DNA from 3 places in the Cytobacillus firmus genome. Region 1 is predicted to be linked to each of the others. Evidence: a T-box and tRNA genes for the amino acid it is inferred to sense, from the RefSeq annotation. Region 1 holds a T-box; the other regions hold tRNA genes.
What was found. The T-box of region 1 lies ahead of argS (arginine--tRNA ligase). A T-box ahead of a tRNA ligase gene usually reads a tRNA of that ligase, here a tRNA-Arg.
Positions count from the first base shown of each region.

Region 2: it has a tRNA-Arg gene. The T-box ahead of argS (arginine--tRNA ligase) is inferred to sense a tRNA for this amino acid. The anticodon was not compared.
Region 3: it has a tRNA-Arg gene. The T-box ahead of argS (arginine--tRNA ligase) is inferred to sense a tRNA for this amino acid. The anticodon was not compared.

Region 1 is NZ_CP098323.1:216,774-220,920, reverse strand. It holds gene NAF01_RS01200 (FtsW/RodA/SpoVE family cell cycle protein) at 1-999, shown strand, start outside; T-box leader at 1,030-1,286, shown strand; gene argS (arginine--tRNA ligase) at 1,338-3,023, shown strand; gene NAF01_RS01190 (sulfite exporter TauE/SafE family protein) at 3,036-3,917, opposite strand; gene NAF01_RS01185 (Dps family protein) at 4,084-4,147, shown strand, end outside.
Region 2 is NZ_CP098323.1:492,748-496,894, forward strand. It holds rRNA gene NAF01_RS02515 (23S ribosomal RNA) at 1-1,842, shown strand, start outside; rRNA gene rrf (5S ribosomal RNA) at 1,921-2,037, shown strand; tRNA gene NAF01_RS02525 (tRNA-Glu) at 2,062-2,136, shown strand; tRNA gene NAF01_RS02530 (tRNA-Val) at 2,140-2,215, shown strand; tRNA gene NAF01_RS02535 (tRNA-Lys) at 2,367-2,442, shown strand; tRNA gene NAF01_RS02540 (tRNA-Leu) at 2,458-2,542, shown strand; tRNA gene NAF01_RS02545 (tRNA-Gly) at 2,549-2,623, shown strand; tRNA gene NAF01_RS02550 (tRNA-Arg) at 2,631-2,707, shown strand; tRNA gene NAF01_RS02555 (tRNA-Pro) at 2,713-2,789, shown strand; tRNA gene NAF01_RS02560 (tRNA-Ala) at 2,808-2,883, shown strand; tRNA gene NAF01_RS02565 (tRNA-Met) at 2,902-2,978, shown strand; tRNA gene NAF01_RS02570 (tRNA-Ser) at 3,002-3,094, shown strand; tRNA gene NAF01_RS02575 (tRNA-Met) at 3,279-3,352, shown strand; tRNA gene NAF01_RS02580 (tRNA-Asp) at 3,356-3,432, shown strand; tRNA gene NAF01_RS02585 (tRNA-Phe) at 3,582-3,657, shown strand; tRNA gene NAF01_RS02590 (tRNA-Tyr) at 3,680-3,763, shown strand; tRNA gene NAF01_RS02595 (tRNA-Trp) at 3,771-3,844, shown strand; tRNA gene NAF01_RS02600 (tRNA-His) at 3,856-3,931, shown strand; tRNA gene NAF01_RS02605 (tRNA-Gln) at 3,955-4,029, shown strand; tRNA gene NAF01_RS02610 (tRNA-Cys) at 4,037-4,110, shown strand.
Region 3 is NZ_CP098323.1:4,105,520-4,109,666, forward strand. It holds gene glgB (1,4-alpha-glucan branching enzyme) at 1-552, opposite strand, end outside; gene NAF01_RS20680 (hypothetical protein) at 776-973, shown strand; tRNA gene NAF01_RS20685 (tRNA-Glu) at 1,067-1,138, opposite strand; tRNA gene NAF01_RS20690 (tRNA-Ser) at 1,143-1,233, opposite strand; tRNA gene NAF01_RS20695 (tRNA-Asn) at 1,239-1,313, opposite strand; tRNA gene NAF01_RS20700 (tRNA-Ile) at 1,328-1,404, opposite strand; tRNA gene NAF01_RS20705 (tRNA-Gly) at 1,409-1,482, opposite strand; tRNA gene NAF01_RS20710 (tRNA-Phe) at 1,497-1,572, opposite strand; tRNA gene NAF01_RS20715 (tRNA-Asp) at 1,599-1,675, opposite strand; tRNA gene NAF01_RS20720 (tRNA-Met) at 1,679-1,752, opposite strand; tRNA gene NAF01_RS20725 (tRNA-Ser) at 1,776-1,868, opposite strand; tRNA gene NAF01_RS20730 (tRNA-Ile) at 1,882-1,958, opposite strand; tRNA gene NAF01_RS20735 (tRNA-Met) at 1,976-2,052, opposite strand; tRNA gene NAF01_RS20740 (tRNA-Ala) at 2,071-2,146, opposite strand; tRNA gene NAF01_RS20745 (tRNA-Pro) at 2,156-2,232, opposite strand; tRNA gene NAF01_RS20750 (tRNA-Arg) at 2,240-2,316, opposite strand; tRNA gene NAF01_RS20755 (tRNA-Leu) at 2,332-2,420, opposite strand; tRNA gene NAF01_RS20760 (tRNA-Gly) at 2,427-2,501, opposite strand; tRNA gene NAF01_RS20765 (tRNA-Leu) at 2,510-2,594, opposite strand; tRNA gene NAF01_RS20770 (tRNA-Lys) at 2,611-2,686, opposite strand; tRNA gene NAF01_RS20775 (tRNA-Thr) at 2,710-2,785, opposite strand; tRNA gene NAF01_RS20780 (tRNA-Val) at 2,806-2,881, opposite strand; rRNA gene rrf (5S ribosomal RNA) at 2,891-3,007, opposite strand; rRNA gene NAF01_RS20790 (23S ribosomal RNA) at 3,134-4,147, opposite strand, start outside.

The sequences.
Region 1 (4,147 bases):
TATTTTGACAGCGAGCAAATCCGGAGACTCACATGGCTTCTGTACGGTTTAGGCATTCTATTGCTTGTCGGGCTATTCATTGCACCGGAAAGCATCGCACCAGAGCGCAAAGGGGCTACATTGTGGTATATCATTCCCGGACTCGGTTCGGTGCAGCCTTCAGAATTCGTAAAGGTGTTCCTTATTATCGCCCTCAGCAAAATCATCGCTGACCACCATCTGAAATATCAGGCTAAGACAGCCGGCACGGACTTTTTTCTCCTAATCAAACTAGGGGCTGCCACATTGCCTCCATTAGGATTGATTATTATCGAAGACCTGGGTACCGCTCTTGTCATCATCGCGATATTAGCAGGAGTCATCCTGGTATCCGGAATCACCTGGAAAATCCTTGTACCGATTTATGGAACCCTCGGTGCTTTAGCAGGAACAGTTCTATACCTGGTGATCATAGCACCGGAGATTTTAGAGAAATACCTTGGGATCGATCCCTATCAGTTCAGCAGAATTTATTCCTGGCTTGATCCGGTCAATCATAAGCAGGGGGCCGGTATGCAGCTGTATAATTCCATGCTCGCTATCGGCTCGGGATTAATTTCAGGTAAAGGCTTTACCGACAGGCAGGTATATGTGCCAGATGCCCACACTGATTTTATCTTTAGCGTCATTGGCGAGGAATATGGCTTCTTCGGAGCCAGTGTAGTAATCAGCCTTTTCTTTCTGCTTATCTATCACTTAACGAAGACCGGCCTTGAGACGACTGATCCTTTTAATACCTATATTTGCGTCGGGGTCATCAGCATGATCACCTTCCATGTATTCCAAAATATTGGAATGACGATTCAGGTCCTGCCAATCACCGGCATTCCGCTTCCGTTTATCAGCTATGGCGGAAGCTCACTTATGGGAAACATGATGGCAATGGGACTGATATTCAGCATTCGCTACCATCACAAAAACTATATGTTTTCAACCGACTCAAATTATGTTGCAAAATAATTCCAACCGCGTATAATAACAGTAATATATTTAGTGTCTATGATGAAGAGAGTAGCAAAGGGCTCTTTCCTAAAAGCGAGACAGGGCCGGTGCAAGCCTGTCGGAAACCCTATTTGTGAATCGCACTTCGGAGATGCATAGCTGAAAGAAAAGTAGGCTGTGCCGGGTTGGGAATCCCGTTACCAAACCCCTAAAGGAATGTGTTCAAATAAAATGAAACGTCCTTTCGCAAGAGGTCCTTTGGACAATCAGAGTGGTACCGCGGGCAGATTCAGCTCGTCTCTATATTTATATAGAGGCGGGCTTTTTTATTTTTCAGGAGGTGTGTGTTTAAAATGATCGATTTCAAAGCAATATTCACAGCTCAGCTGGCATCTGTGCTGAATGGGCAGCTTTCTGAGGAAGCCATTTCAGACTTAATTGAGACACCAAAGAATCCGGCACATGGTGATCTTGCTTTTCCATGTTTTACACTGGCAAAAGCATTCAGAAAATCACCTGCCTCTATTGCTGAAGAGGCTGCTTTCCTGATAAAAGGACCGTACATTGAAAAAGCGAAAGCTGCCGGGCCCTATATTAATATCTTTTTTTCCAAAGGAGCTGCTGGTGCTGACATACTGGAAGTAATTTTGAAAAAAGGAAAAGAATATGGGCTGCTGAAGGATGGTGCAGGAAAAACAGCCGTGCTTGATTTCTCTTCGCCCAATATCGCAAAGCCTTTTTCCATGGGTCATCTGCGATCAACCGTCATTGGAAATGCCCTTGGAAACCTCGCCGAAAAATGCGGTTATACAGCGGTCAGAATCAACCACTTAGGCGATTGGGGCACTCAATTCGGCAAACTGATCACCGCTTATAAAAAGTGGGGCAATCCGGATAAAGTGAAGGAACATCCGATCAGGGAGCTGCTCAGCCTTTATATACGGTTCCATGTAGAAGCAGAGGCAGATCCATCCCTTGAAGATGAGGCACGTTCCTGGTTCAAAGAGCTTGAAAACGGAAATAAAGAAGCACAAGCCCTCTGGAATTGGTTTAGAGATGAATCATTGAAGGAATTTCAGCAGGTTTATGATAGGCTTGGCATCCATTTCAACTCATACAATGGGGAAGCTTTTTATAACGATAAAATGAAACCCGTCATAAAGGAGCTGATGGCAAAAGATCTGCTGGCTGAGTCTGATGGTGCAGAGGTCGTTCAGCTGCCCGACGAAGACCTGCCTCCATGTCTGATCAAAAAATCCGACGGAGCAACTCTTTATGCAACACGGGATCTGGCTGCAGCTTTTTATAGAAGGGAAAACTATCAATTTGATCACTCCTTATATATTGTCGGCCAGGAACAAAGCATCCATTTCAGGCAGGTCAAAAGCGTGATCAAAAAGATGGGGTATGAGTGGGCAGACAGTATGAAACATGTCCCGTTCGGCCTCTACTTAAAAGATGGAAAAAAGATGTCTACCAGAAAAGGCAGAGTCATCCTTCTGGAGGAGGTTCTGGATGAAGCAGTTCTTCTCGCAAAGAACAGCATTGAGGCTAAAAATCCCGGCCTCGAAAATAAAGATGAAGTCGCTGAAGCAGTCGGCATCGGAGCCATTTTGTTCCATGACCTGAAAAATGACCGCATGAACAATATTGAATTTTCCCTTGAAGATATGCTGACATTTGAAGGAGAAACAGGTCCCTATCTGCAATATACCAATGCCCGAGCCTATTCCCTGCTCCGCAAGGCAGACGATTTACCATCTGCTGCAAATGGGCTATCCGAGCCTTACAGCTGGGAAATTATTAAGCTGCTCTATCAATATCCTGAGAAACTCAGACAATCTTATAGGCAGCTTTCCCCTTCCGTTCTCGCTAAATTTCTGATTGATGTGGCCCAGAACTTCAATAAATATTACGGGCAGGTAAGAATACTGGAGAAGGATGCCGGCATCCAGGCAAGACTTGCCCTCGTCAAAGCAGTCACCATTGTTCTTACAGATGGAATGCAGACACTCGGCATGAAGGTGCCCCGCCAAATGTAAAAGGAGAAGCCATTATGGCCTCTCCCTTTTTGCCTTTATTCGGGCTTTTGCTTTCTGCATTTTCACAAGACTTCTTACTAGAAATCCGCCTACAAAAATGGCCATCAGCACTAAACCGGCATAATTCAAATGTATTAATTTCAGAATCACACTAGCGACTGTCGCCATATATAAGGCTCCGAGCATATAGGTGATCTCTTCGTTCTCAAAATAGGAGGTAAGTTTTGCACCAAACTGTGAGCCAATGAGCCCTCCTCCTACGAGTGAAAGGCCAATCCAATAATCAATGCTGACAGTGGAAACGTAGGACAGGAAACCTGCGGATACGATTAACATGACAGCAAACAAGCTGGTTCCTACCGCATTTTTCGGCATCAATCCTAAATAGGCGACCGATAAAGGCACCATAATAAAACCGCCGCCCACCCCTAATGTCGTAGAAACAAATCCTGCAAAAAAACCAATCAGCACCATCTTTAAAATGGAAGGCGAATGTTCAGAAGAGTGAACAGCATTGGCTGACTTTTCCCTTCTTTTCAGCATGCTCAAAGCAAAATATGACAGCAATATGATATAAAAAACAGGCACGGCCCATGTGTCCCAGCCTTTATTCTCAAGAAACAGAACAAATGGGTGGGCGGCCTGAGTAGCTGCCATTCCGCTTAATCCGAGTATCAGCCCCTGCTTAAGCTTTATATTCTTCAGCCTGATATGAGCGAAGATGCCTGAAAGAGCCGTTCCAATCGAAAACAGCAAACTCGTGGTGATCGCTTCTACTGGAGAAAAACCAAAAAGCATAAGCGTTGGAGTAAGAATGAATCCTCCGCCTACCCCAAAAAAACCCGAGAGCACACTGATAAGCGCTCCGAGAATAATAAAAAAAACATATTCCATTTATATTCCTCACTAACTGTCTCTGCTATTAATCCGTACTATATCACTTTACCATAATTGGCAACGGTTATACTGACGTTTATTATTTATAATAATTATAAATAAGTATTGATTATAATTTAATATTTGTTATAATGAGTATATAAATCACTTAGGAGGAATTATGATGGAAAAATTACATGAGGCATTAAACGTACAAATTGCTAACTGGAGTGTCCTATATACGAAAT
Region 2 (4,147 bases), 280 kb from region 1:
ACAACCAGGATGTTGGCTTAGAAGCAGCCACCATTTAAAGAGTGCGTAATAGCTCACTGGTCGAGTGACTCCGCGCCGAAAATGTACCGGGGCTAAACGTATCACCGAAGCTGTGGATTGACATCTTCCGATGTCAGTGGTAGGAGAGCGTTCTAAGGGCGTTGAAGCCAGACCGCAAGGACTGGTGGAGCGCTTAGAAGTGAGAATGCCGGTATGAGTAGCGAAAGATGGGTGAGAATCCCATCCACCGAATGCCTAAGGTTTCCTGAGGAAGGCTCGTCCGCTCAGGGTTAGTCGGGACCTAAGCCGAGGCTGAAAAGCGTAGGCGATGGACAACAGGTTGATATTCCTGTACCACCTCTTTACCGTTTGAGCAATGGGGGGACGCAGGAGGATAGGGTAAGCGCGCTGCTGGATTAGCGCGTCCAAGCAGTTAGGCCGGTAACGAGGCAAATCCCGTTACCATACAGGCTGAGCTGTGACGGCGAGGGAAATTTAGTACCGAAGTTCCTGATTCCACACTGCCAAGAAAAGCCTCTAGCGAGGGAAAAGGTGCCCGTACCGCAAACCGACACAGGTAGGCGAGGAGAGAATCCTAAGGTGAGCGAGAGAACTCTCGTTAAGGAACTCGGCAAAATGACCCCGTAACTTCGGGAGAAGGGGTGCTCATTAGGGTGAATAGCCCTGATGAGCCGCAGTGAATAGGCCCAGGCGACTGTTTAGCAAAAACACAGGTCTCTGCGAAGCCGCAAGGCGAAGTATAGGGGCTGACGCCTGCCCGGTGCTGGAAGGTTAAGAGGAGAGGTTAGCGCAAGCGAAGCTTTGAATCGAAGCCCCAGTAAACGGCGGCCGTAACTATAACGGTCCTAAGGTAGCGAAATTCCTTGTCGGGTAAGTTCCGACCCGCACGAAAGGCGTAACGATCTGGGCACTGTCTCAACGAGAGACTCGGTGAAATTATAGTACCTGTGAAGATGCAGGTTACCCGCGACAGGACGGAAAGACCCCGTGGAGCTTTACTGTAGCCTGATATTGAATTTTGGTACAGCTTGTACAGGATAGGTAGGAGCCTGAGAAGCCGGAGCGCCAGCTTCGGTGGAGGCGTCGGTGGGATACTACCCTGGCTGTATTGAAATTCTAACCCGCGCCCCTGATCGGGGCGGGAGACAGTGTCAGGTGGGCAGTTTGACTGGGGCGGTCGCCTCCTAAAAAGTAACGGAGGCGCCCAAAGGTTCCCTCAGAATGGTTGGAAATCATTCGCAGAGTGTAAAGGCACAAGGGAGCTTGACTGCGAGACCTACAAGTCGAGCAGGGACGAAAGTCGGGCTTAGTGATCCGGTGGTTCCGCATGGAAGGGCCATCGCTCAACGGATAAAAGCTACCCCGGGGATAACAGGCTTATCTCCCCCAAGAGTCCACATCGACGGGGAGGTTTGGCACCTCGATGTCGGCTCATCGCATCCTGGGGCTGTAGTCGGTCCCAAGGGTTGGGCTGTTCGCCCATTAAAGCGGTACGCGAGCTGGGTTCAGAACGTCGTGAGACAGTTCGGTCCCTATCCGTCGTGGGCGCAGGAAATTTGAGAGGAGCTGTCCTTAGTACGAGAGGACCGGGATGGACGCACCGCTGGTGTACCAGTTGTCTTGCCAAAGGCATCGCTGGGTAGCTATGTGCGGAAGGGATAAGTGCTGAAAGCATCTAAGCATGAAGCCCCCCTCGAGATGAGATTTCCCATAGCGTCAAGCTAGTAAGATCCCTGAAAGATGATCAGGTTGATAGGTCAGAGGTGGAAGCGTGGCGACATGTGGAGCTGACTGATACTAATCGATCGAGGACTTAACCAAGTCATTGGTAGATTCTCGGCAAATACTTCTTCATGCATTATCTAGTTTTGAGGGAACGAAGTTTCTTCAACCAAATAGTCCGGTGGCGATAGCGAGAAGGTCACACCCGTTCCCATACCGAACACGGAAGTTAAGCTTCTCAGCGCCGATGGTAGTTGGGGGCTGTCCCCCTGTGAGAGTAGGACGCTGCCGGGCAACCCTGATTGGGTAACTTTATTTGGCCCCTTGGTCAAGCGGTTAAGACACCGCCCTTTCACGGCGGTAACACGGGTTCGAATCCCGTAGGGGTCACCATTTGGAGGATTAGCTCAGCTGGGAGAGCATCTGCCTTACAAGCAGAGGGTCGGCGGTTCGATCCCGTCATCCTCCACCATAACTTTAGTACGAGCCATTAGCTCAGTCGGTAGAGCAGATTGCAGCATCAGTGAGATTCTTCACCCGAATAGCAATCTGTGACAAAGCACGCAGTGCTTTGGAACATCTGACCTAGCAGTTTCAGGCTTTAGGCTGCAGAGTTTTAGTACGAGCCATTAGCTCAGTCGGTAGAGCATCTGACTTTTAATCAGAGGGTCGAAGGTTCGAGTCCTTCATGGCTCACCATTTTAATTTCATATTGCGGGTGTGGCGGAATTGGCAGACGCACCAGACTTAGGATCTGGCGCCGCAAGGCGTGGGGGTTCGACTCCCTTCACCCGCACCATTTTAAGCGGAAGTAGTTCAGTGGTAGAACATCACCTTGCCAAGGTGGGGGTCGCGGGTTCGAATCCCGTCTTCCGCTCCATTATTTTGCGCCCGTAGCTCAATTGGATAGAGCGTTTGACTACGGATCAAAAGGTTAGGGGTTCGACTCCTCTCGGGCGCGCCATATTACGGGGAGTAGCTCAGCTTGGTAGAGCACTTGGTTTGGGACCAAGGGGTCGCAGGTTCGAATCCTGTCTTCCCGACCAGCGACACTTCTTTTTCATGGGGCCTTAGCTCAGCTGGGAGAGCGCCTGCTTTGCACGCAGGAGGTCAGCGGTTCGATCCCGCTAGGCTCCACCATAAATATATAATCATTTCGGCGGTGTAGCTCAGCTGGCTAGAGCGTACGGTTCATACCCGTGAGGTCGGGGGTTCGATCCCCTCCGCCGCTACCAATATGATTACCTTTTACTAAATCGGAGGAATACCCAAGTCCGGCTGAAGGGATCGGTCTTGAAAACCGACAGGCGGGTCAAACCGCGCAGGGGTTCGAATCCCCTTTCCTCCTCCATATTTTATTTTAATAAAATTGTCGCGGGGTGGAGCACGACCGAATAATCTGCGAAGGAATTACTTCAGCGCACCGATTGAGCTGCTGCTTGAATAATCTTTCTGAAATCGGGGCGGTACTTCATTGGTTAAACTGCGATGTAATGCTTGATGTGAGCATAGAAAAATCACATAAATAATATTGTCGCGGGGTGGAGCAGTCCGGTAGCTCGTCGGGCTCATAACCCGAAGGTCGCAGGTTCAAATCCTGCCCCCGCAATTTGGTCCGGTAGTTCAGTTGGTTAGAATGCCTGCCTGTCACGCAGGAGGTCGCGGGTTCGAGTCCCGTCCGGACCGCCATTTTTTTACAATATAAATAAATTTATGGCTCAGTAGCTCAGTCGGTAGAGCACGACCGAATAAGCTGCCTTGAAATACTTCAACGTACCGATTGATTAATCGGGACGAAGGACGAAGCCAAATTTTATTTAGGCAAAATAACTTAATATGGCTCAGTAGCTCAGTCGGTAGAGCAAAGGACTGAAAATCCTTGTGTCGGCGGTTCGATTCCGTCCTGAGCCACCATTTTCTTAGTCTTTACAGACTTGGAGGGGTAGCGAAGTGGCTAAACGCGGCGGACTGTAAATCCGCTCCTTCGGGTTCGGCAGTTCGAATCTGCCCCCCTCCACCATTTATATAGGGGTATAGTTTAATGGTAAAACGAAGGTCTCCAAAACCTTTGATGTGGGTTCGATTCCTACTACCCCTGCCAGTAGGATAGTGGCGGTTGTGGCGAAGTGGTTAACGCATCGGATTGTGGCTCCGACACTCGTGGGTTCGATTCCCATCAATCGCCCCATTATTCTTTTTTTGCATTAATTTTGGGCTATAGCCAAGCGGTAAGGCACCGGACTTTGACTCCGTCACTCGCAGGTTCGAATCCTGCTAGCCCAGCCATTTTTAAGGCAGCATAGCCAAGTGGTAAGGCAGAGGTCTGCAAAACCTCCATCCCCGGTTCAAATCCGGGTGTTGCCTCCAAATAAAAGACAGATGGTTATAATAAAATAATTTAAAT
Region 3 (4,147 bases), 1.1 Mb from region 1:
CTCCACCACATAAGGTATTAATTCCCCTGCAAGCTCCCGGTACGTATAGGGACTGCCCGATTCTTTTTGCTTCCACGAACCAAGATGGACCTCATAAATGACCGCAGGCTCTGTAAAAATAGCCTTCTTTTCTTTTTTTTGCATCCATTTGCTGTCATTCCACTGATACCCGTCCAGCGAATATACTTTAGAAGCTGTATTCGGCCTTACTTCTGAAAAAAAACTATAAGGATCAGCCTTTAAAAGCATAGCTCCTTTCTTTGTAGTAATTTCATACTTATACAAGGCACCTTCCATGTTTCCATCCAGCTGAATAATCCAGACACCTTCCTTATTCACTCTATGTAAGGTGTAGCCTTCTCCATTCCAATCATTAAAATCACCGACTAATCTGATAATTTCAGCATTCGGTGCCCATACACAAAAACGGGTAATCACTGCTCCTCCGTCTGAAACTACATGTGCTCCAAATAACTGGTGACTCTCATAAAGCGTCCCTTCATGGAACAAATGCAGCTGATAATCGGTTGGAAACAAAGTATCCACTACCATCCTTCTCCCCACCCAGTCTCGTTTCTTTTGACTTTCCTGTTATATTCGATGCACCTTTGAAAAGTCCTTGTAAAAGTTTTTTTAATTTTATGACAACAACGTTCATATTCCGCTAATATACGATAGCATTTTCCCCATTTTTACAGCCTTCGACATAATCTCCGGTAAACTTAGACAAAATAAAACAAAATATGCAAGCAAAAAATGAAAGGAGAATAATATTTTGGGCAATAAAGAAGAGGAGTTTTTATTGAATGAGGCATCCAAAAAGGAAATAAGGATCCCACTATTTGAAGCACCGGATGGAAAGATTATGGCCACTGGTGATATGTTTAGAGGCCCCTATACGGGAATATCTTCTGATATTGATTTGAATAATCCCGGCAATAGATTAAGCAGGGAAGAAGAGAAATTTGATTAACCAGGAGCAGAAATGAACTGTAAAGCAGAGTTACACAAATACAAACATAGACAACAAAAAAGCTGCCAACAAATTGTTGACAGCTTTTTTGTATGACCCCTACGGGATTCGAACCCGTGTTACCGCCGTGAAAGGGCGGTGTCTTAACCGCTTGACCAAGGGGCCAATATGGCGGAGAAGGAGGGATTTGAACCCTCGCGCCGGTTACCCGACCTACACCCTTAGCAGGGGCGCCTCTTCAGCCACTTGAGTACTTCCCCATATATGGCTCCGCAGGTAGGATTCGAACCTACGACCGTTCGGTTAACAGCCGAATGCTCTACCACTGAGCTACTGCGGAACAATAAAATAAAATGGTGGGCCTAAATGGACTCGAACCATCGACCTCACGCTTATCAGGCGTGCGCTCTAACCAGCTGAGCTATAGGCCCATTTTGGAGCGGGTGAAGGGAATCGAACCCTCATCATCAGCTTGGAAGGCTGAGGTTTTACCACTAAACTACACCCGCATAAAGTTATGAAATGGTGGCTCAGGACGGAATCGAACCGCCGACACAAGGATTTTCAGTCCTTTGCTCTACCGACTGAGCTACTGAGCCATAAATTCATTTATATTGTAAAAAAATGGCGGTCCGGACGGGACTCGAACCCGCGACCTCCTGCGTGACAGGCAGGCATTCTAACCAACTGAACTACCGGACCAGATTGCGGGGGCAGGATTTGAACCTGCGACCTTCGGGTTATGAGCCCGACGAGCTACCGGACTGCTCCACCCCGCGATAATATTATTAAGAATAAAATATGGAGGAGGAAAGGGGATTCGAACCCCTGCGCGGTTTGACCCGCCTGTCGGTTTTCAAGACCGATCCCTTCAGCCGGACTTGGGTATTCCTCCGAATAATGAAAAGTGGTGGACCTTGTAGGACTCGAACCTACGACCGGACGGTTATGAGCCGTCTGCTCTAACCAGCTGAGCTAAAGGTCCAGCATTGTTTAGTTAAATGGTAGCGGCGGAGGGGATCGAACCCCCGACCTCACGGGTATGAACCGTACGCTCTAGCCAGCTGAGCTACACCGCCAAAATACTAAAATAATTATGGTGGAGCCTAGCGGGATCGAACCGCTGACCTCCTGCGTGCAAAGCAGGCGCTCTCCCAGCTGAGCTAAGGCCCCAAAGATTAATGGTCGGGAAGACAGGATTCGAACCTGCGACCCCTTGGTCCCAAACCAAGTGCTCTACCAAGCTGAGCTACTCCCCGTTAATAATGGCGCGCCCGAGAGGAGTCGAACCCCTAACCTTTTGATCCGTAGTCAAACGCTCTATCCAATTGAGCTACGGGCGCATTATTAAATTCTACTGGTGCCGAGGACCGGAATCGAACCGGTACGGTAGTCACCTACCGCAGGATTTTAAGTCCTGTGCGTCTGCCAGTTCCGCCACCCCGGCAATAAATGGAGCGGAAGACGGGATTCGAACCCGCGACCCCCACCTTGGCAAGGTGATGTTCTACCACTGAACTACTTCCGCATAAAAAATGGTGCGGGTGAAGGGAGTCGAACCCCCACGCCTTGCGGCGCCAGATCCTAAGTCTGGTGCGTCTGCCAATTCCGCCACACCCGCAATATGAAATTAAAAATGGTGAGCCATGAAGGACTCGAACCTTCGACCCTCTGATTAAAAGTCAGATGCTCTACCGACTGAGCTAATGGCTCATATTCTATAAAAAGAATTGAAGTGGTGCCGGCGAGAGGACTTGAACCCCCAACCTACTGATTACAAGTCAGTTGCTCTACCAATTGAGCTACACCGGCAGCTTGTACATTTAAATTAATGGTGGAGGATGACGGGATCGAACCGCCGACCCTCTGCTTGTAAGGCAGATGCTCTCCCAGCTGAGCTAATCCTCCATTATTAATGCCCGGCAGCGTCCTACTCTCACAAGGGGACAGCCCCTAACTACCATCGGCGCTGAGAAGCTTAACTTCCGTGTTCGGTATGGGAACGGGTGTGACCTTCTCGCTATCGCCACCAGACTATTTTTCAAAGACAAGTTTTATTATACCGTCTTTTCAGGATTTTTCAAGAGGAAATTTCATTTTTTCATTCCCTCAAAACTAGATAATGCATGAAGAAGTGTTTGCCGAGTATTCACCAATGACTTGGTTAAGTCCTCGATCGATTAGTATCAGTCAGCTCCACGTGTCGCCACGCTTCCACCTCTGACCTATCAACCTGATCATCTTTCAGGGATCTTACTAGCTTGACGCTATGGGAAATCTCATCTCGAGGGGGGCTTCATGCTTAGATGCTTTCAGCACTTATCCCTTCCGCACATAGCTACCCAGCGATGCCTTTGGCAAGACAACTGGTACACCAGCGGTGCGTCCATCCCGGTCCTCTCGTACTAAGGACAGCTCCTCTCAAATTTCCTGCGCCCACGACGGATAGGGACCGAACTGTCTCACGACGTTCTGAACCCAGCTCGCGTACCGCTTTAATGGGCGAACAGCCCAACCCTTGGGACCGACTACAGCCCCAGGATGCGATGAGCCGACATCGAGGTGCCAAACCTCCCCGTCGATGTGGACTCTTGGGGGAGATAAGCCTGTTATCCCCGGGGTAGCTTTTATCCGTTGAGCGATGGCCCTTCCATGCGGAACCACCGGATCACTAAGCCCGACTTTCGTCCCTGCTCGACTTGTAGGTCTCGCAGTCAAGCTCCCTTGTGCCTTTACACTCTGCGAATGATTTCCAACCATTCTGAGGGAACCTTTGGGCGCCTCCGTTACTTTTTAGGAGGCGACCGCCCCAGTCAAACTGCCCACCTGACACTGTCTCCCGCCCCGATCAGGGGCGCGGGTTAGAATTTCAATACAGCCAGGGTAGTATCCCACCGACGCCTCCACCGAAGCTGGCGCTCCGGCTTCTCAGGCTCCTACCTATCCTGTACAAGCTGTACCAAAATTCAATATCAGGCTACAGTAAAGCTCCACGGGGTCTTTCCGTCCTGTCGCGGGTAACCTGCATCTTCACAGGTACTATAATTTCACCGAGTCTCTCGTTGAGACAGTGCCCAGATCGTTACGCCTTTCGTGCGGGTCGGAACTTACCCGACAAGGAATTTCGCTACCTTAGGACCGTTATAGTTACGGCCGCCGTTTACTGGGGCTTCG